Ancylobacter polymorphus: one gene and its partner. Each later gene encodes a partner of the first gene's protein in a complex. Links are inferred from orthologs where the notes say so. Each region holds a gene or a part of one and is shown in the gene's direction. Other genes may lie near its edges. The genes, in order: K9D25_RS18230 and pnp.

Region 1 (10,634 bases):
TGTCCCACGGTTTTCGCGGCCATCTGACGTGAGCCGGACCGCGTGCGGTCGCGGCTCGCCCTGTTCGGTCGTGTAAGGACGGCAACCAACGATGATGCGTCAGCCGGCAAGTGTGGGTCTCGTGCGCAAGGCGGTTCACCGCTACGCACCTGCCCGCAGGCCCGCGACCTGCGCACCGCGTCGGCGCCCCGCCTGCGAGGCTCCCCGTCCTGCCCGCCGCATCCCCTTCGCGCTTTCAGTTTCCGCTTACTGGCACGGTCCGAGCCGTCCGGCGTCGCTGGCGACGTCGACGCGGCCGCTGCCCCATATGAGAGTTCAATGGCCAACAAGATGCTCATCGACGCCACCCATCCCGAGGAGACTCGGGTGGTGGTGGTGCGCGGCAACCGAGTCGAGGAATTCGACTTCGAAGCCGCCAATCGCAAGCCGCTGCGCGGCAACATCTACCTCGCCAAGGTCACGCGGGTAGAACCTTCCCTCCAGGCCGCCTTCGTCGAATATGGCGGCAACCGGCATGGATTCCTCGCCTTCAGCGAGATCCATCCCGATTATTACCAGATCCCGGTCGCCGACCGGCAGGCCCTGCTGGCTGAGGAAGAGCGCCAGCAGCGGCGCGACGCCGAAGCCGAGAACGAGGACAAGCCCAAGGGCCGTCCCCGCCGGCCGCGCGGCGCCGCCAAGTCCGCCGAGGGCGACGAGAGCGTTTCCGAGGAAGCCACGACCGAAACCGCCGGCGAGACCGAGGGCGACGCCGCCCCGGCGCGGCGTTCGCGCCGTCGCCGCTCGTCCGATGAAGAAGGCGGTGGCGAGGGCGGCGAGGTCGAGGAGATCGCCGACGAGGAAGAGATCGTCGACGAGGTCGGCTCCGACGACGCCATGGAAGAAATGCCGGAGCGCGCCCCGCCGCGCGGCCGGGCCCGCACCTACAAGATCCAGGAAGTGATCAAGCGCCGGCAGGTGATGCTGGTGCAGGTGGTCAAGGAAGAGCGCGGCAACAAGGGCGCGGCGCTCACCACCTATCTCTCGCTCGCCGGCCGCTATTCGGTGCTGATGCCCAACACGGCGCGCGGCGGCGGCATCTCCCGCAAGATCACCTCGGCCGAGGACCGCAAGCGGCTCAAGGAGGTCGCCTCCGACCTCGAAGTGCCGGAGGGCATGGGCGTCATCCTGCGTACCGCCGGCGCCAACCGCACCAAGCCGGAGATCAAGCGCGACTTCGAATATCTCCTGCGCCTGTGGGAGAATGTGCGCGAGCTTACTCTGGGCTCCACCGCACCGTCGCTGGTCTATGAGGAAGGCTCGCTGATCAAGCGCTCCATCCGCGATCTCTACAACAAGGACATCGACGAGGTTCTCGTCGCCGGCGAGGACGGCTACCGCGAGGCCAAAGACTTCATGCGCATGCTCATGCCGAGCCATGCGAAGAACGTGAAGATCTACAAGGATCTGCAACCGGTGTTCACCCGCTTTGGGGTGGAGAGCCAGCTCGACGCGATGTTCCTGCCGCAGGTGCAGCTGAAGTCTGGCGGCTATCTCGTCATCAACCCGACCGAAGCGCTGGTCTCCATCGACGTGAACTCCGGGCGCTCGACCCGTGAGCACAATATCGAGGACACGGCGCTGAAGACCAATCTGGAGGCCGCCGAGGAGGTGGCCCGCCAGCTGCGCCTGCGCGACCTTGCCGGCCTTGTCGTGATCGACTTCATCGACATGGACGAGAAGCGCAACAACCGGGCGGTGGAGCGCAAGCTCAAGGACTGCCTGAAGAACGACCGCGCCCGCATCCAGCTCGGCCGCATCTCGCATTTCGGCCTGATGGAGATGAGCCGCCAGCGCATCCGCACCGGCGTGCTCGAATCCTCCACCGAGGTGTGCCCGCATTGCGGCGGCACCGGCCATGTGCGCTCGTCCGCGTCGGTCGCGCTGCAGATGCTGCGCGGCGCCGAGGACATTCTCCAGCGCTCCAACACGCATAACCTGATCATCCGCACCCGCGCGGAAAACGCGCTCTATGTGCTCAACCACAAGCGCGCGCATCTGCACGAGCTGGAAGAGCGCTTCGGCGTGCTGATCACCATCGCGGCCGACCCGTCGCTGACCGGGCTCACCCCCTTCGCCATCGACAAGGGCGACGCGGTGCCGAACCCGATCCCGCTGCCGCGTCCGCCCGAGCTGGTGTTCGAGCCGGAGGACGAGATCGTCGGCGAGGAGAGCGAGGACGAGATCGAGACCGAGGCGCCGGTTGAAGCCGCCGCCGAGCCCGAGGCCGGCGAGAGCCGCGACGCGGCACCCACGGCCTCCGGCGACACGTCCGGCGAAGGCGGGCGCCGTCGGCGCCGTCGGCGCCGGCGTCGGCGCGGCGGTGGCGGCAATGGCGAGAATGGCGAGCGCCATGCCGAGGGCGAGACCGGTTCGGACATGTCCGGCGTCGAGTTCGAGGATGAAGGCGAGGACGGCGAGGGCGATGAGCCCGCCGAGACCACCGTGGTCGCGGACGAGGTGACGGCCGAGACTGTCGCCCAGGTCCCGGCAACCGACGTGCCGGCGACCGACGCGCCGGCCGAGGCTCTGCCCGCGGACGCGGCGATCACGCCGGCCGAGGCGCAGGACATTGCTGCGGCGGAACCGGCCCCTGAAGTCGTGACCGAGGCCGCTGCGGCCGCCGCGCCCGTCGAGGACGAGAAGCCGCGTCGCGGCCGTCGCGGCGGCGGACGCCGTACCAAGGCGGCGGCAGCCGAGGCCAGCACGGAGGCCGTGCCGGCCACCGAAGCTCCTGTCGCAGAAGCCCCTGCAGCGGAAGCGCCGACGGCCGAGGCGGCGGAAGCTGCCGAGGCGAAGCCCAAGCCCCGCCGCCGCCGTTCGACGGTGCGCGAGAAGGCGCCGGTCGCGGTGGAAGGCGATACGGTGAGCGAAAGCGTGAGCGCGGCGCCCGTGGAAGCGGCGGCGCCGGAAGCCCCGGTCGCGGAAAGCGCGCCGGAACCGGCCGTTGCCGCCGAGCCGGCGCCGGTGGAGGCGCCGCCGGCTGAGGAGGCACCCGCTCCTGCTGCTCCGGCCCCGGAGCCCGACCGCCCGCGCCGCACCGGCTGGTGGCAGCGCAAGATATTCGGCGAGTGATCGCCGATACCTGATGGTGGTGAGGCGAGGCGCATCTGCGCTTCTCCGGCCCTGAAAGCGAAGACGGCGCCGCACGGCGCCGTTTTCTTTTCACCTTTCGTTTCGGCCGGCGGGAACCAGCGTTGCCGCACCGGGTTGCCCTGCGTCGAGGACGGGGCGCACGCACTATGATCACCCTAAACTGCGGATACCGCATCGAGGTCGTGTGCGACCGGCCGACGGCGGCCATCACTCTTCTCGACCCGCACCCGGAACGGGCGGTGGACATTCTGCATGTCGATATTCTGGCCGTCAGCGCGCTCGGCGATGGCAGCCCGGTTCCCTGCGAGACCTATGAAGACGGTTTCGGCAATATCTGCCGGCGGCTGGTCATCCCGCCGGGCGGCGCGCGCTTCGAGAGCCGCATCAATGTCGCCGATCCCGGCACGCTTGATGTGTTCGACCTCAACGCCATCGAGCACAACCCGGCCGATCTGCCGCCCGGGGTGCTGCAGTTCCTGCTGCCGAGCCGGTATTGTGAGGTGGACGAACTGTCCAATACGGCGTGGGGCCTGTTCGGCAGCTACGCCCCCGGCTGGAACCGGGTGCAGCAGATCTGCAATTTCGTCCACGCGCAAATCCGCTTCGATTATCAGTGCGCACGCAGCACCCGCACCGCCGCGCAGGCGCTCAACGAGAGGGTCGGCGTCTGCCGCGACTTCACCCATCTCGCCGTGGCGCTCACCCGGGCGATGAACATTCCCGCCCGGTACTGCAACGGCTTTCTCGGCGATGTCGGCGTGCCGCCCAACCCGGCGCCGATGGACTATAATGCGTGGTTCGAGGCCTATATTGGCGGCCATTGGCACACCTTCGACGCCCGCCACAACGTGCCGCGCATCGGCCGGGTGCTGGTGGCGCGCGGGCGCGATGCCGCCGATATCCCGATGCTCCACACCTTCGGCCCGCATATTCTGCAGCGCTTCGAGGTGATCACCGAAGAGATCGCGGCCTGACGCCCGCGCCCGGAAATGCCCGGCGTCAGGACCGCAGCGCCGCGGCGTGGTCCTGCGCCCACTGCGCCACGCTGCGCGGCTCCTTGCCGGTCAGCGTCTTCACCGCGTCGGTCACGCCGGCCGTCCATCCCTCGCGCACGGGATAGAAGATGCTGGCGAGGAAGCGGGCATAGTCTTCGCCAACGCCAGCGCCGGTGAGAATGCCGACGAAGGTGTCGTCATCGACCGGGGCATAGGCGACCGGCTTGCCGATCACCTGCGCAAGGATCGCCGCCGCCTCGGCGTAGCTCAGCGCCTCCGGACCGGTGAGGTTGAACGCCTTGTTGTCGAAGGCGTCGGTGGTGAGCGCGCTCGCGGCGCTGGCGGCAATGTCGCGCCCGTCGATGAAGCTCGACTTGCCTTCGCCCGCCGGCACGGCGATGGCGCCGGCATGGTCGATGCCCGGCTTCCAGAAATTGAGAAAATTGTCGGTGAACCAGTTCGGCCGCAGGATCACATAGGGCGTGCCGGAGGCGATGAGCGCCAGTTCGACCTGGCGATAGGGGATGGAATCGTCGGCATCGACGCCGAGCGCGGTCTGCAGCACCACCTTCACCTTGCGCGCAGCGGCGGCCTCGATGACCGGAATCAGCCATTCGCGCGGCGTGGTGACGCCGCCCGGCAGCAGCACATAGGCGCGGTCGACACCCTCGAACGCCGCTGCATAGGTCTCCGGCCGGTCGAAGGCGAAGGCCACGCCGTCCGCGCCCTCGATCGCCGCGCCGCTGCGCGAGGCAGCCTTTACCGTCTCACCGCGCTCCAGCAACTCCTTCACCAGCGGCCGTCCCACATGACCGCTCGCGCCGAGAACCAGAATCTTGCCTGCCATCGTCCGTCTCCTTAGTATCTAACGGAAACCATGTTTCGAATGACAACCTACGCCCGTCCCCCATGTCCGCAAGAGAGCACTTTGCGCTCACATGGTGGCGTCGAGGAAACCGGCCCGCCGGTGTCAGCCACGAGGGAGACCGCGATGCGCTACGCCTATAATGTCTATGAAGACCGCTGCCCGACGCGGCTGGTGCTGGACCGGCTCGCCGACAAATGGGCGCTGCTGATCCTCGACCGGCTGGAAGACGGGCCGGTGCGCTTCAACCATCTGCGCCGCGACATCAAGGGTATCTCGCAGAAGGTGCTGTCGCAGACGCTGAAAAAGCTGGAGCGCGACGGGCTGGTGACGCGCACGGTTTATCCCACGGTGCCGGTCACGGTGGAATATGCCCTCACCCCGCTCGGTCGCGCGCTGGGCGAGACCGCCGCCGCCCTCACCCATTGGGCCGAGCACAATATGGACGCCATCCTCGCTGCCCAGGCCGCCTACGACGCGGCGCTGGTGGAACGGTAAGGGCTGTCGGACGCCGCCTGCATGCTTCGAGGCCGGCTTTACGGCCGGCACCTCAGCATGACGGCCGTTGTGAAAAGGACACAGGGCCGAGGTGCCCTGCCCTCATCCCTTGCGCAGGAAATCGCCGATCCGCCGCACCGCCTCGCGCATCTCGCCCGGCGCGCCGGCATAGGAGAGGCGCAGATAATGGTGACCGCGATGCGGGTCGAAATCGACCCCTGGCGTCGCCGCAACATGCGCCTCGTCGAGGAGCCGCCGGGCGAAGGCGGCGGAATCGTCGGTGAAGCGCGCCACATCGGCATAGAGATAGAACGCGCCGTCGACGGGCAGGAATTCCGGCAGGCCGGCGGCGGGCAGGCCCTGCGTCAGGATCAGCCGGTTCTCCTCATAGCCGTGCTTGACCGCCTCCATCTCGCCCGCGCCGTCAAAGGCCGCCTCGGCGGCGATCTGCGAGAGGGTGGGCACCGAGATCATCAGGTTCTGCTGCAGCCGCTCCACGGCGCGCACGAGCCCCGTGGGCATCACCATCCAGCCGACCCGCCAGCCGGTCATGCAGAAATATTTCGAGAAGGAATGGATGATGGTGGCCTCCGGGCTCACCGCCGCCGCCGTCGAGGCGGGGAAGGCGTAGTCGAGCCCGTGATAGATCTCGTCGGAGATGAAGCGGATGCCCGCCTCTTCCGCCGTGCGGATCAGCTCCGCCAGCGCTTCAGGGCGCATCATCGTGCCGGTGGGGTTGGCCGGGCTCGCCACCAGCACGCCCTTGAGCGGGGCGCGGCGGTGGGCGTCGAGCAGCGCCTCGGGGGTGATGACCCAGCGCGAGGCGGCGTCGGTCTCGATCAGCACCGGTTCGCAGCCGAGGGCGGTGAGGATGTGGCGGTAGGGAGGGTAGCCGGGATTGGCGATCGCCACCCGGTCGCCGGGCTCGAACTGGGCGAGGAAGGTGAGCAGGAAGCCGGAGGAGGAGCCGGTCGTCACCACCACACGTCCGGGATCGAGGTCGAGCCCGTAGGTCTCGCCATAATGCCGGGCGATGCGGGCGCGCAGCGAGGGGATGCCGAGCGCGGTGGTGTAGCCGATGCGGCCATGGTCGAGGGCGCGCCGCGCCGCCTCGCGCGCGGTGGAGGGGGCCGGCGCCGCCGGCTGGCCGACCTCCATATGGATGACATGGCCGCCCTCCGCCTCGATGCGCGCGGCCCGCTCCATCACGTCCATGACGATGAAGGGGGCGATCTCGCTGCGGCGAGAGGCGCCGGCAAGCCGCGCGGCGGCTGCGAGGCGATCTGACGGGAACGATGTATCCATGATGCCGAACCTTGCCCACGCGCCGCACGCGTGCCGCATTGTTTCGCGCGTGTCGGCGGACGTTCAATAGAAGATGATAACGGGTAGGCTTGACCCTGCCGTCACGACAGCGTCAGTTCGCCCCGGAAACAATTCGTGTCGATGGATGATGCCTTCGCTGCTGCTTGACAACCCCTCCCGCGCCACCCGCCGCCCGAGCGGTCGCCTTGTCGCGCGCCTACGCGCCGGGCTCACGCGCGGCGCCGCCTTCGTGGCCGCCGCCGCGCTGCTCGCCCCGTCCGCCCCGGCACAGGCGCAGAGCCGCCAGCCCGGCATCATCCGCGACGCCGAGATCGAGACGCTGATGCGCGATTACACGCGCCCGATCTTCAAGGTGGCCGGCCTGCAACAGCAGAACATCCAGGTCGTGCTTGTCGGCAGCGACAGTTTCAATGCCTTCGTCGCCGACGGAAGGCGCATCTTCATCAATACCGGCGCGCTGCAGCAGTCGAAGACGCCGAACGAAATCATCGGCGTGCTCGCGCACGAGACCGGCCATATCGCCGGCGGCCACCTCGCCAATATGCGCCAGCAGCTGGAGTCGGCGCAGACCGCCGCCATTGTCGGCATGCTGCTCGCCGCCGGCGGGGTGGCGGCAGGCGCGGCGAGCGGCGCCAATATGGGCGGCGCGGCGGCGGGCGCCATCATGGCGCCGCAGGAAGTCGTTCGCCGCACGCTGCTCTCCTATCAGCGCGGACAGGAAGCCTCAGCCGACCAGGCGGCGGTGAAGTACCTCACGGCCACCAAGCAGTCCGCCAAGGGCATGCTGACGACCTTCGAGCGCTTCCAGAACGACCAGATCTTCCTCAGCCAGCGCGTCGACCCCTATGTGCTGAGCCACCCGATGGCGACGGAGCGCATCGCGCTTCTGTCGGAGATGGCGCATAAGAGCCCCTATTTCGACGCCAAGGACCCGCCCGCCCTGCAGGCGCGGCACGACATGATGCGGGCCAAGCTGGTCGGCTTCACCCAGCCGCCGGACACGGTGAACCGTACCTATCCGCGTTCCGACACTTCGCTGCCGGCGCGCTATGCGCGGGCGATTTCCGGCTACCGCTTCGGCAGCATCTCCGACGCGCTGAACCAGATCGATTCGCTGATCGCCGACCAGCCGAATAATCCCTATTTCTACGAGCTGAAGGGCCAGGCGCTGCTGGAGGCCGGTCGGGCGCGGGAGGCGGTGCCACCTCTGCGCCGCGCCGTCGCGCTGTCCGATGGCAACCCGCTGATCCGCATGCTGCTCGGCCAGGCGCTGGTCGCCAGCGACGACAAGGCGTCGATGGAAGAAGCGGTACGCGAACTCAACTTCAGTCTGCAGCGCGAGCCGACCTCGCCCGCCGGCTGGCGCTACCTCGCCATGGCCTATGGCCGCAAGGGTGACATTCCCAATGCCGACCTCGCCTCGGCGCAGGCCGCCTATATGAGCGGCGATTTCCGCCTGTCGCGCGAGCTTGCCACCCGCGCCCGCAACGGCTTCAAGCTCGGCTCGCCGGGCTGGCTGAAGGCGGACGACATCGTCAACTACAAGCCGCCGGTGGACCCGAACGCCCGCCGCAAGCAGGCCGGCCAGTGACGGCCGGTACCGCCTCTTTCCCGCTGGAGACTCCCATGCTGCCCCTTCGCCTCCTCCGCCGCGCCGGCCGCGCGACCCTCGCGCTCGGCCTTGCCGCCGGCCTGCTGCTCGGCGCGGCGCACACACCGGCCTCCGCACTCGACGATGCCCAGCGCAAGGAATTCGAGAGCGTGATCCGCGACTATCTCGTGAACAATCCCGAGGTGATCCAGGAAGCGATCATGGTGCTGCAGCAGCGCCAGGCCGCGGCTGCGGCCAAGCAGCGCGAGACGGCGGTGGCCGAACTCAAGCCCCGCATCTACGACACCACGCGCGGCGTCGTAGTCGGCAACCCGCAGGGCGACGTCACCCTGGTCGAGTTCTTCGATTACAATTGCGGCTACTGCAAGCGCGCGCTGGGCGACATGGTCGACCTCATCAAGGGCGACCCCAAGCTCAAGGTGATCCTCAAGGAATTCCCGGTGCTCGGACCGGGTTCGGTGGAAGCGGCGCGCGTGGCGGTCGCCGTGCGCCTGACCGCGCCGGACAAGTATTTCGACTTCCACAAGAAGCTGCTCGGCGAACGCGGCCAGGCCAACAAGGACAAGGCGATCGAGGCCGCCGTCGCGGCCGGCGTCGACAAGGCGGCGCTGGAGAAGGCGCTCGACAATCCGGAAGTCAACGCCACGCTGCAGGACGACCTGCAACTGGCCGAGGCGCTCGGCATCGATGGCACGCCAAGCTATGTGCTGGGCGACCAGGTGGTGGTCGGCGCGGTCGGTCATGACCAGCTGAAGGACGCCATCGCCTCCGTGCGCAAGTGCGGCAAGACCCAGTGCTGACCGTCCATGGCTGAAGCTGCGGCGCGGACCGCCCCCACGGACCGCGCCGCACGCGGCCCCGCCGCAAGGTCCGCCGGCCGGGGATAATCCCCCGGAAAGCACGGCAGGGCTTGGCGCGGGGCCAGCCATTGCCTATAAACCCGCGGCCGTCCCGGCATGGGGCCGCCGGCGGCTGGCTCAACGAGGCGCGATGCCCGACACGGTGCATGTTCTCAACGGACCGAATCTGAACCTGCTCGGTACGCGCGAGCCGGAGATTTACGGCCGTGCGACCATCGCCGATGTGGAGGCCGCCTGCCGCGCCGCCTGCGAGCGTCATGGCCTCGACCTCGTCTTCCGCCAGACCAACCATGAAGGCGAGCTCGTCACCTTCCTTCAGGAAGCGCGCGGCTCGCGGGGCGTGGTGCTGAACGCGGCGGCCTATACCCACACATCCGTCGCCATCGCCGACGCCATCAAGGCGGCCGGCCTCATTGTCGTCGAAGTCCACCTGTCCAACGTCTTCGCGCGCGAAGCCTTCCGCCATCATTCCTATATTTCGCCGGTCGCCCGTGGGGTGATCTGCGGTCTGGGGATCGACGGCTACCGGCTCGCCATCGACGCGCTCGCCACCGCCGGTGGCAAGATCAGCTGAGGGAGACGGGCGAGCGACCGTCACGGGATCATGATGAAAACCAACAAGCCGAACATCGACCCCGCGCTCGTGCGCGAGATCGCCAACCTGCTGTCCGAAAGCGACCTCACCGAGATCGAGGTGCAGCACGAGGATCTGCGCATCCGCGTCGTCCGCGCCGCGCCCACCGTCTATGCCGCCCCGGTCGCGGTCGCGCCGGCCCCCGTGGCCGCCGCCGCCCCGGCACCGGCCGCCGCCGCGCCGGCGTCTGCCGCTCCCGTGGCCGACCTGTCGAAGCATCCCGGTCTCGTCACCTCGCCGATGGTGGGCACCGCCTATCTCGGCCCCGAGCCCGGCGCGAAGTACTTCGTCGAGGTCGGCTCGGTGGTGAAGGAAGGCCAGACGCTGCTCATCGTCGAGGCGATGAAGACCATGAACGCGATTCCCGCGCCCCGCGCCGGCACCGTGACCCGTATCATCGTGGAGAATGCGCAGCCGGTCGAATATGGCGAGCCACTCCTGATCATCGAGTGAGGCGCGCCTGATGTTCGGCAAGATCCTGATTGCCAATCGCGGCGAGATCGCCCTGCGCGTGCTGCGCGCCTGCAAGGAAATGGGCATCGCCACCGTGGCGGTTCATTCCACCGCCGACGCCAACGCCATGCATGTGAAGCTGGCCGACGAGAGCGTGTGCATCGGCCCGCCGGCCGCCAAGGACAGCTATCTCAACATACCCGCTCTGCTCGCCGCCTGCGAGATCACCGGCGCGGAAGCGGTGCATCCGGGCTAT
Region 2 (10,278 bases), 2.7 Mb from region 1 along the record:
GCGTGGAGCCGGATGGCGAGCGCCTCATCGTGACGGCGCATGTCGTCGGCACTTTTCCCGGCAGCCCGGTGGATCTGCGCTATGCCTTCACGCTGGAGGGCGCGCATATCGCCCTTCTGGAGATCGCGCCCTGAGGAGCGCGGGGCGGCGCCGGCGCAGCTTCCACTAGCACCTGCGCCGTTTTCGTGTATGGTGCCGGCGCGTCGCGGACCCCCTGTCCGCGCGACCGTAGTTCTTTGACCGCGCTGGACGACATCCCGGCCCGGCCAATCTGCGGACCCCGGCGCGCCCTTCCGGCCTTCCCGGCCCGGCGCCGCCTTTCACCTGAAGTCACGAAAGGACTTGCCCGATGTCGATCACTCCCGAGCGCAAGCAGGAGCTCATCAAGGAATACGCCACCAAGCCGGGCGATACCGGTTCGGCGGAAGTGCAGGTGGCGATCCTCACCGAGCGGATCACCAACCTCACCGGCCACTTCAAGGGCCACGCGAAGGACAACCACTCCCGTCGCGGCCTGCTCAAGATGGTGTCGGCGCGCCGTGGTCTTCTCGACTACCTCAAGAAGACCGAGGAAGCCCGCTACAAGGCGCTGATCCAGCGTCTGGGCATCCGCCGCTGAGGCACGACGCGAGGCTCGCGCCCGAAAGGCGCGGGCCTCGTGCGCATTGACGACGGCGCGGGCGGAGGACCCGTCGCGCTGAAGACGCATGATGCGGCGGGCATGGGGCTCGCCGCGACCGATAGTGAAGCGGCGCGCCATGGCAGGATCGCCGGAGACTCACGGGTCCGTGGCCTCGCCACCGTGAAGCCCCCCGAGTCTCTCGCCGTCTTGCCCATGGCCCCGCTTCGGAAAGCCAGAGACAGACATGTTCGATATTCACCGCGAGGAACTCGACTGGGGCGGGCGCACGCTGACCCTCGAGACCGGCCGCATGGCGCGCCAGGCTGATGGCGCCGTGCTCGCGACCTATGGCGACACCACCGTGCTCGCCACCGCCGTTTCCGCCAAGGCGCCCAAGCCCGGCCAGGACTTCTTCCCGCTTACCGTCAACTACCAGGAAAAGACCTACGCGGCCGGCCGCATTCCCGGTGGCTATTTCAAGCGCGAAGGCCGCCCGAGCGAGAAGGAGACCCTCGTCTCCCGCCTGATCGACCGTCCGATCCGCCCGCTCTTCGCCGAAGGCTACAAGAACGACACCCAGGTCGTCGTCACCGTGCTCTCGCACGACCTTGAGAACGACCCCGACATCGTGGCGATGGTCGCCGCCTCGGCCGCCCTCACCCTCTCCGGCGTGCCGTTCATGGGCCCGATCGGCGGCGCCCGCGTCGGCTTCATCGACAATGAATATGTGCTGAACCCGACGCTCGACGAGCTGAAGGAATCGGCGCTCGACCTCGTGGTCGCCGGCACCGCCGACGCCGTGCTGATGGTCGAATCCGAAGCCAAGGAGCTCTCCGAAGAGGTGATGCTCGGCGCGGTCATGTTCGGCCACCGCCACTTCCAGCCGGTCATCGACGCCATCATCCGCCTCGCGGAGAAGGCCGCCAAGGAGCCGCGCGACTTCGCCGCTCCCGACCATTCGGCGCTGGAAGCCGAGCTGCGCACCCTGATCGACGCCGATCTGCGCGCCGCCTACAAGATCGTCCGCAAGCAGGACCGCTACGAGGCGGTCGGCAATGCCAAGGCGAAGGCCAAGGCGCATTACGCCGCCCTCGCCGCCGAAGGCAAGGACGTGCCGGACTCCCAGACCCTCTCCGAGGTGCTGAAGGAGCTCGAGGCCAAGATCGTGCGCTGGAACATCCTCGACGAGGGGATCCGCATCGACGGCCGCGACACCAAGACCGTCCGCCAGATCGTCGCCGAGGCGAGCGTTCTGCCGCGCGCCCACGGTTCGGCCCTGTTCACCCGCGGCGAGACGCAGGCCCTCGTGGTCGCCACCCTCGGTACCGGCGAGGACGAGCAGTTCATCGACAGCCTGGAAGGCACCTATAAGGAGCGCTTCCTGCTGCACTACAACTTCCCCCCCTTCTCGGTGGGTGAAACCGGCCGCATGGGCTCGCCCGGCCGCCGCGAAATCGGCCATGGCAAGCTCGCCTGGCGCGCCATCCGCCCGCTGCTGCCGCCCGCGCACGAGTTCCCCTACACGCTGCGCGCCGTCTCGGAGATCCTGGAGTCGAACGGCTCCTCCTCCATGGCGACCGTCTGCGGCACCTCACTCGCGCTGATGGACGCCGGCGTGCCGATGCGCCGCCCGGTGGCCGGCATCGCCATGGGCCTCATCCTTGAGGGCGAGAAGTTCGCCGTGCTCTCCGACATCCTCGGCGACGAGGATCATCTCGGCGACATGGACTTCAAGGTGGCCGGCACCGACAAGGGCGTCACCGCCCTGCAGATGGACATCAAGATCGCCGGCATCACCGAGGAGATCATGAAGGTCGCCCTCGCCCAGGCGAAGGATGGCCGTCACCACATTCTCGGCGAGATGAGCAAGGCGCTGACCGGCGCCCGCTCCGAGCTCGGCGAGCATGCCCCGCGCATCGAGGTGATCCAGATCCCGGTCGACAAGATCCGCGAAGTGATCGGTTCGGGCGGCAAGGTGATCCGCGAGATCGTCGAGAAGACCGGCGCCAAGATCAACATCGAGGACGACGGCACGGTGAAGGTCGCCTCCGCCTCGGGCGAGTCGATCAAGGCGGCGCTGAACTGGATCAAGTCCATCGCCTCCGAGCCGGAGATCGGCCACATCTATGAGGGCACGGTGGTCAAGGTCGTCGATTTCGGCGCCTTCGTGAACTTCTTCGGCGCCAAGGACGGCCTCGTGCACGTCTCGCAGCTCGCCAAGGAGCGCGTGGCCAAGCCCTCCGATGTCGTCAAGGAAGGCGACAAGGTGAAGGTGAAGCTGCTCGGCTTCGACGAGCGCGGCAAGACCCGCCTGTCGATGAAGGTCGTCGACCAGGCGACCGGCGAGGACCTCGAAGCCAAGGCCAAGGCCGAGGATGGCGAGGCCGCCACGGCCGAGTGATCCGCCGCTTCACGCGGTTGAGGATTTTGAGCGGGGCGCCCTTGGCGCCAGCTCCGAACAATAACGGGGCGCCCTTGGCGCCCCGTTTTCATTTGGGCGCAACGGCCCGCAAGGACGCGCCGGGCGACATCCTTCGAGGCGCGCTGCGCGCGCACCTCAGGATGACGTGGCTCGCGAGTCATCGCCCTGCCAACGCTCGGCGCTTCAGGCCTGTTTCCCTCTTCCACATACGGCTTTCCGGTTTCGCGGGCTTGGAACACCTTCATCCTGAGGCGCCGGCCGCAGGCCGGCCTCGAAGGATGTTCGATGACGAAGGCGCTCGCCGCGCCCCTTCTGTCTCGTGCCCCCCGCCCCCGCGTTTCACACAAGCCTGCCCTGCCTGTCAGGCAATCGACACCTCCCCGCCCTAGGATTAGAACCTTTCTAATCTTATTCCGGGGCCCGGCCATGAAACGCTTCTCCGACCTCAGCGAGGCGGAAATCCTCGCCCTCGCCATCTCCAATGAGGAGGAGGATGCCCGCATCTACCTCCAATTCGCCGGCCGGCTGAAGGCGGACTATCCCGCCACGGCGGCGATGTTCGAGCGCATGGCGCAGGAGGAGCATGGCCACCGCCACGCGCTGCACCAGCTCTATGTCGCCCGCTTCGGCGAGGCGCTGCCCTACATTACCCGGCAGGACGTGAAGGGCTTTCTCAAGCGTAACCCGCTCTGGCTAATGGACACGCTGCGCATCGACGCGGTGCGCCGGCAGGCCGAGGTGATGGAATACGAGGCGCAGCAATTCTACATCAAGGCCGCCGCCCGCGCCCATGACGCGGCCACGCGCCAGCTTCTCGCCGACCTCGCCGAGGCGGAAAGCGCGCATGAGACGCTGGCGCAGGAACTCGGCGGGCAGATCGAGACCAGCGGCGCCCGCGTGCATGAGGACGAAGCCGCCCACCGGGTCTTCGTGCTGCAGATCGTCCAGCCGGGCCTTGCCGGGCTGATCGACGGCTCGATCTCCACCCTGGCGCCGATCTTCGCCGCCGCCTTCGCCACGCAGGATTCCTGGGCCGCCTTCCTCGTCGGGCTCGCCGCCTCCATCGGCGCCGGCATCTCCATGGGCCTCACCGAGGGCCTGTCGGATGATGGCGCCATCACCGGGCGCGGCAGTCCGTGGCCGCGCGGCCTCGCCTGCGGGGTGATGACGATGCTGGGCGGGCTCGGCCACACCCTGCCCTATCTCATCCCCGATTTCTGGACCGCCACGGCGGTCGCCGGCGTCGTCGTCGCCGTCGAGCTCGCCGCCATCGCCTATGTGCGCACCCACTATATGGAAACGCCCTTCGGCTCGGCGCTGGTGCAGGTGGTGCTCGGCGGCCTGCTGGTGCTGGCCGCCGGCATCCTCATCGGCAGTTCGTGAAGGGGCGGTCGCGGGCGGGCCTTTAGAGCGCGATCCGATCAGCTTGCGATGCAAGCTGATCGGCGCGTGCTCTAGCCCGCCCGCACCATGTCGACGAAGCTGTGCACCTCGCGGCGCAGCGTCACCGCCTGCAGCGACAGGTCGCGCGCCGAGGTCAGCACCCGGTGCGCGGCGGCGGCGGAGGCCTGCGCCGTGCGCTGGACGGCGGAGATGTTGGTGGTCACTTCCTGCGTCCCGCTCGCCGCCTGCTGGATCGAGCGCGCGACCTCCGAGGTGGTGGCGTGCTGCTCGGTCATGGCGGCGGAAATCGCCGCCGCGGCGTTGCGCAGCTCGGTGATGGTGGCGCTGAAGCCGGCAATGGCCCCCTGCACGCCCCCGGTCGATTCCTGAATGCCGGAAATGCGCTCGGAAATGCCGGCGGTCGCCTGCGCGGTCTGGCTGGCCAGCGCCTTCACCTCCTGCGCCACCACGGCGAAGCCGCGCCCGGCCTCGCCCGCACGGGCGGATTCGATGGTGGCATTCAGCGCCAGAAGGTTGGTCTGGCCGGCAATGGAGTCGATGAGGCCGGTGATGGTGCCGATCTGCTCGGCCGAGGCCTTCAGCTCGTTCATCTGGCCGCTGGTGGCGGCGACCTCGCCCACCGCCCGCTCGGTCATCACGGTGGAATGCTGCAGCCGGTCGCCGATCTCCTGCGCGGCGGCGGAAAGCTCCTCCATCGCCGCCGCCACGGTCTGCACATTGGCGGTGGCGAGCTGCGCGGCGGCTGCCACCGCCCCGGCCTGGTTGGTGGCTTCCTCCGCCGTGGCGTTGAGCGCTTCGGACGCCGCCTGCAGGTCGTTGGCCGCGGTCGCGACCATGTCGACCACCGCGCCCACCGCCGCCTCGAACTGGTCGGCGAGCTGGCGCATCTCGGCGTGGCGGTTTTCGGCGGCGCGCTGGGCCGCACCGCGCGCCTCCTCGCGCGCCGCCTCCGCCTCGCGCAGGCCGTCGCGGAACACGGTGAGCGCACGCGCCTGCTCGCCGATCTCGTCGGTCCGCCCGGCATGGGGGATGGCGGCTTCCAGATCGCCGGCGGACACCTGCTCCATGGCCGCGCTGACCTCGCGCACCGGCCGGGCGATGCCGAAGAAGGAATAGGCGCTGGCCAGCACCGCCGCCAGAATGGCGATGGCGGAGAAGATGAGAATACGGGTCATGCCGTCGGTGAGCGCCTGATCGGCCAGCGCCCGCGCCTCGTCGGCCTGGAGGGAGGATTCCTTGGTGACCCCGGCCAGCACGCTGGCCGCCTCGCGCATCAGCGGCGTGCTGCTCTCGTTCACCAGCGCGGTGCGGCTGGCGAGTTCGGCGATAGTCTCGTCTATCACCCGCTTATAGGCGTCGAAATCCTTTAGCGCCGTCTCCACCGTCTGGGCCACCTGAGCGTTGTCGCCCATCTGCGTGCGCACATCGGTGAGGATGGTGACGACGCGGTTCTGCATCGAGGTGAGGCGCTTGAGCTGCTTGGCGTCGCCTTCCAGCATATAGGTGGAGGCGGCGAGATTGATGCTGTCCACCAGCTGCTCCAGCGGCTGCAGATTGCTCGCCATGTCGGTGTTGCCGAGTTCGAGCATCTGGCCGGCGAGGGTGGAGAAATGCGTGCGCGCCCGCATGGCGAGGGCCGGGCGGGCCTCGACGAGTTGCTGCTGCGTCTTCTCCGAATCGTGCACCTGCGTCGTGACGGCGCCGAACTCGCCGAGCAGTTGCTTGAGCTTCACGAAGTCCGCGCGGTCGTCGTCATGGGTTTCCAGCGCCATCAGCCGGTCGAGCCGGCCCTGAGCCGCCGTGATGTCGGCGTTCACCGCGCCGAGCAGCGCCTCATTATTGGGATTGGCGAAGGACAGCCGCATCTCCGTGGCGTTGAGCTGGATGCGTGTCAGCAGATCGGCCACTTCCTCGCTCTCGTTCAGGATCGTCGCCTGCCGTTCGGCGGCGTCATTCGCCTCCTCGATGCTCGTCATGGCGAAATGCCGGCTCACCAGCACACCGCAGGAGAGAAGAACGAGCAGCACGGACGCAATGCCGAGCTTCATCGCGATGCCGAGACGCATCGTGCCCACGAGATACCTCCACGTGTCCTTTTACCTTGCGGCACAAAAGGACATGTGGCTTGCGCCAGTCTTGCCGGTGGTTGTGGGCAGCGGGCTCAGCGGCGCGGGCCGGCGGGTCTACTCATAAGCGGCGAAGGCCTGCGCCAGCGCTGCCCGGTCGGCGCCGGCGGCCAGCGCCAGGGTGAGCAGCAGCCGCACCTTCACCCCGGTGAGCAGCCCGGCGGAGAGCACGCCGCGCGCCAGCAGGTCGATTTCCGAGCCGGGATAGCCATAGGTGCGGGCGAACACCGGGCCCGCCAGCGTCCGGCTGGCCAGCACCACCGGCAGGCGCGCCGCCACCTCGCCGACCAGCGGCGCCAGCGCACCCGGCACATGGCCCGCCCCCGCCCCCTCGATGACGAGGCCGGCATAGCCGAGATCGGGCACGGCGCGCAGCAGCCGTCCATCGTCGCCCATGGCGATCTTGAGCAGCGCCACCGGCGGCAGCGGCACTGTGCCGGGGTCGAAGGCCAGCGCCGGGCGCGCCACGCGGGTCAGCAGCCGCACCCGCCCCTCCGCCACCAGCCCGAGCGGGCCGGCCATGTCGGAGACGAAGGCGGAGGTGAGCGCCGTGTGCGCCTTGCGCACGAAGCGGGCGGCGTGGATCTCGTCGTTCAGCACCACCAGCGTGCCGAGCCCGCGCGCCGCGTCGCTGGCGGCGACGAGGGCGGCGGCCAGAAGGTTGGCCGGCCCGTCGGCGCCCGGCTGCTGCGGGCCGCGCATGGCGCCGACCACCACCACCGGCCGCTCGCCCGGCACCAGCAGGTCGAGCGCGAAGGCGGTCTCCTCGATGGTGTCGGTGCCCTGGATGACCACCGCGCCATCCATGCCGGCGGCGAAGCCGGCGCGGATTTCGCCCGCCACGGCGGCGATGTTCTCCAGCGTCAGCGAGGCGCTGCCGACCTTCATCGGCGAGCGTGCCTCGATGTCCGCCACCTCGGCGAGACCGGGCACCGCGGCCACCAGCTCGGCCGCGCCCAGCGTCGGCGCGATGCCGCCATCGGGCGCCGTGGTCATGGTGATGGTGCCGCCGAGGGAGAGGACGAGAAGACGGGGACGCGGAAGGAGAGCGGACATGGAAGACCTGACGACGCAGCGGGGACGCTCCACCCTAGAGCGTTTTCGAGCGAAGTGGATACCGGTTCGCGTGAAGAAAACGCGACAAAACAAAGAATTAGATCATTTCACTGTTTCCGTGAAACAGTGAAATGATCTAGCCGCCCGCCGCCAAGTCGTCAGCCCGTCACCCCGTCAGCCCGTTACGCCGCCGCGCGCAGCCCCGCCAGTTCGGCCGGCATCGGCCCGCCCGTCGCCCAGTCCAGCAGTTCCACCGTGTGGACCACCGGCACGCGCGTGCCGCCGCCGATCTGCGTCATGCAGCCAATATTGCCGGCGGCGATCACCTGCGGGTCGGTGCGCTCGATATTGGCGACCTTGCGCGCCCGCAGCCGGCCGGCGATCTCGGGCTGGAGGATGTTGTACGTGCCAGCCGAACCGCAGCACAAATGCCCTTCGGCCGGCTCCAGCACGGTGAAACCGGCGCCGGCCAGCAGCGCCTTCGGCGCGGTGCGCACGCGCTGGCCGTGCTGCAGCGAACAGGCGGAGTGATAGGCGACGCGGATGCCGGGCGCGATCACCGGCGCGGGAAGCTCCTGCGCGGCGAGAAACTCGCTCACATCCTTCGCCAGCGCCGACACCTTCGCCGCGCGCTCGGCATAGGCCGGGTCGGTGCGCAGCATGTGGCCGTAATCCTTGATCGTCGTGCCACAGCCCGAGGTGGTCACGAGGATCGCGTCGAGCCCCTCACCCTCGATCTCGCGCATCCAGGCGTCGACATTGGCGCGGGCATTGGCAAGCGCCAGCTCCTCCTTGCCCATATGGTGGGTGAGCGAGCCGCAGCAGCCGCCGCCGACGGGGCGGACGATCTCCACGCCCAACCGGGTGAGCAGGCGGATCGCCGCCGCGTCGATCTCCGGCCGCAGCACCGGCTGGGCGCAGCCATCGAGCAGGGCGACGCGGGCGCGGCGGGTGCCTTGCGCGGGAAAGCGGCGCACGCCTTCATCCGCCGAGCGCGTGGCCGGCCGGGCGGGGGCGAGCCGCAGCATGGCGGCCACCGGCGCGAGGCCGGGGATGGAGGCGAAAAGGCCGGCGAAGGGCTTCGCCACCATCGCCCCGCCAATGGCGAGGCGGAACAGCGTGCGGCTCGGCAGCACCCGCGCCAGCAGCGCCCGCGTCAGCCGGTCCATCAGCGGCCGGTCATAGGTCGCCTCCACATGGTCGCGCGCATGGTCGATGAGGTGCATGTAGTGCACGCCCGAGGGGCAGGTGGTCATGCAGGACAGGCAGGACAGGCAGCGGTCGACATGCTTGGCGACCTCCTGCGTCGCCGGCCGGTCGTTCTCCAGCATGTCCTTGATCAGGTAGATGCGCCCGCGCGGGGAATCCAGCTCATCCCCCAGCAGCACATAGGTCGGGCAGGTGGCGGTGCAGAAGCCGCAATGCACGCAGGCGCGCAGCACCTGCTCCGACCGTGCCGTCTGCGGATCGGCCAGCTGGGCGAGGGAGAAGTTCGTCTGCATCACTCACACTCCCGCATACATCCGCCCGGGGCTCAGCACGCGCCCGGGGTCGAAGCCGTTCTTCATCCGGGCGATCAGCGCGCCGGTGATCGGGTCGAGCGGCTGGAACACCTCTTCGCCCGCCCGCGCCGCCGCGCTGGCGCGGATCAGCGTCGCATGGCCGCCGCCCGCCGCCGCCACCGCCGCGCGCACCGCCGCCGTCTGCGGCTCCGCGCCGGGCATCTCCACCCAGATGAGGCCGCCGGCCCAGTCGTAAAGGCAGCGCGCGCCGAGCCCTGCCAGCGCCGCGCCGACGGACGGCCCGGCCATCGGCGCCACCGAGACCCGCCAGAGGGCATGCGTCTCCCTCTCCCCCACGGGGAGAGGGCGGGGTGAGGGGGAAGGCGCGCGCCCAGCCCCCTCACCCGGCGCGGCAGCCGCGCCGACCTCTCCCCGTGGGGGAGAGGTGACAAAAGCCGCAAAGGGCGTCACGTCACGCACCGCCTGCCAGAAGGTGAGCGAGGCCTCCGCGTCGAGAAAGGACAGCGTGCCGCGCTCGCGCAGCATCTCTTCCAGCTTGCCGCGCCGGTGGCGGATGGACGGCGCCACCCCTTCCAGCCGCAGCGCGGTCACCGAGGCGCCCGCGCCGGCGACGGCGGGAATCGCGGCCGCCACCGCTTCCGGCACATGCGCGGCGCCGGACACGTCGTAATAGGAGCCGACCGCCGCACTCATCGCGCCGGCGGCGGCGGCCGGGTCGAGGCCGAGCAGCAGCAGCGTCTCCACCGTCTCCGGGCGCGGCAGCACCTTGATGGTGAGTTCGGTGAAGGCGGCGAGCGTGCCATGGGAGCCTGCCAGCCCGCGCGGCAGATCATAGCCGGTGACGTTCTTCACCACCCGCCCGCCGGCCTTGAACGCTTCCGCCCGGCCGGAGACAGCGCGGATGCCGAGCGCATGGTCGCGCGCCGCCCCGGCGCTCGGCCGGCGCGGGCCGGCGAGGTTGCAGGCCATCAGCCCGCCCAGCGTGCCGCCGCCCGGCGCCACGCCGAGCAGGGGGCCGAAATCCATCGGCTCGAAGGCCAGCATCTGCTTGGACGCGGCGACCAGCGCCTCGATCTCGGCCACCGTGGTGCCGGCCTTCGCGCTCAGCACCAGCTCTTCCGGCTC

What was found.
Region 2: the proteins of K9D25_RS18230 (region 1) and pnp are in contact, whole or in part, in a cryo-EM structure (PDB 9QH0), measured with the Escherichia coli proteins. The link is inferred for Ancylobacter polymorphus from one-to-one orthologs.

The regions. Positions count from the first base shown.
Region 1 is NZ_CP083239.1:3,801,439-3,812,072, forward strand. The notes cover bases 1-3,314. They hold K9D25_RS18230 (Rne/Rng family ribonuclease), read left to right. Parts: upstream 1-318; coding sequence 319-3,114; downstream 3,115-3,314. Other genes in these bases: K9D25_RS18235 (transglutaminase-like domain-containing protein), read left to right, coding at 3,282-3,314. Outside these bases: more of K9D25_RS18235, read left to right, coding at 3,315-4,109; K9D25_RS18240 (SDR family oxidoreductase), read right to left, coding at 4,135-4,977; K9D25_RS18245 (winged helix-turn-helix transcriptional regulator), read left to right, coding at 5,122-5,493; K9D25_RS18250 (pyridoxal phosphate-dependent aminotransferase), read right to left, coding at 5,596-6,798; K9D25_RS18255 (M48 family metalloprotease), read left to right, coding at 6,944-8,410; K9D25_RS18260 (DsbA family protein), read left to right, coding at 8,446-9,231; aroQ (type II 3-dehydroquinate dehydratase), read left to right, coding at 9,422-9,865; accB (acetyl-CoA carboxylase biotin carboxyl carrier protein), read left to right, coding at 9,899-10,378; accC (acetyl-CoA carboxylase biotin carboxylase subunit), read left to right, coding at 10,389-10,634. UniProt on the Escherichia coli protein: Endoribonuclease that plays a central role in RNA processing and decay. Required for the maturation of 5S and 16S rRNAs and the majority of tRNAs. Also involved in the degradation of most mRNAs.
Region 2 is NZ_CP083239.1:1,122,964-1,133,241, forward strand. What follows is about bases 487-3,444. They hold pnp (polyribonucleotide nucleotidyltransferase), read left to right. Parts: upstream 487-866; coding sequence 867-3,023; downstream 3,024-3,444. Other genes in these bases: rpsO (30S ribosomal protein S15), read left to right, coding at 487-619. In the rest of the region: K9D25_RS05305 (nuclear transport factor 2 family protein), read left to right, coding at 1-134; more of rpsO, read left to right, coding at 350-486; iron exporter MbfA, read left to right, coding at 3,471-4,427; K9D25_RS05325 (methyl-accepting chemotaxis protein), read right to left, coding at 4,499-6,514; K9D25_RS05330 (asparaginase), read right to left, coding at 6,632-7,630; K9D25_RS24900 (hypothetical protein), read left to right, coding at 7,629-7,760; glycolate oxidase subunit GlcF, read right to left, coding at 7,813-9,132; K9D25_RS05340 (FAD-binding protein), read right to left, coding at 9,136-10,278. UniProt on the Escherichia coli protein: Involved in mRNA degradation. Catalyzes the phosphorolysis of single-stranded polyribonucleotides processively in the 3'- to 5'-direction. Also involved, along with RNase II, in tRNA processing.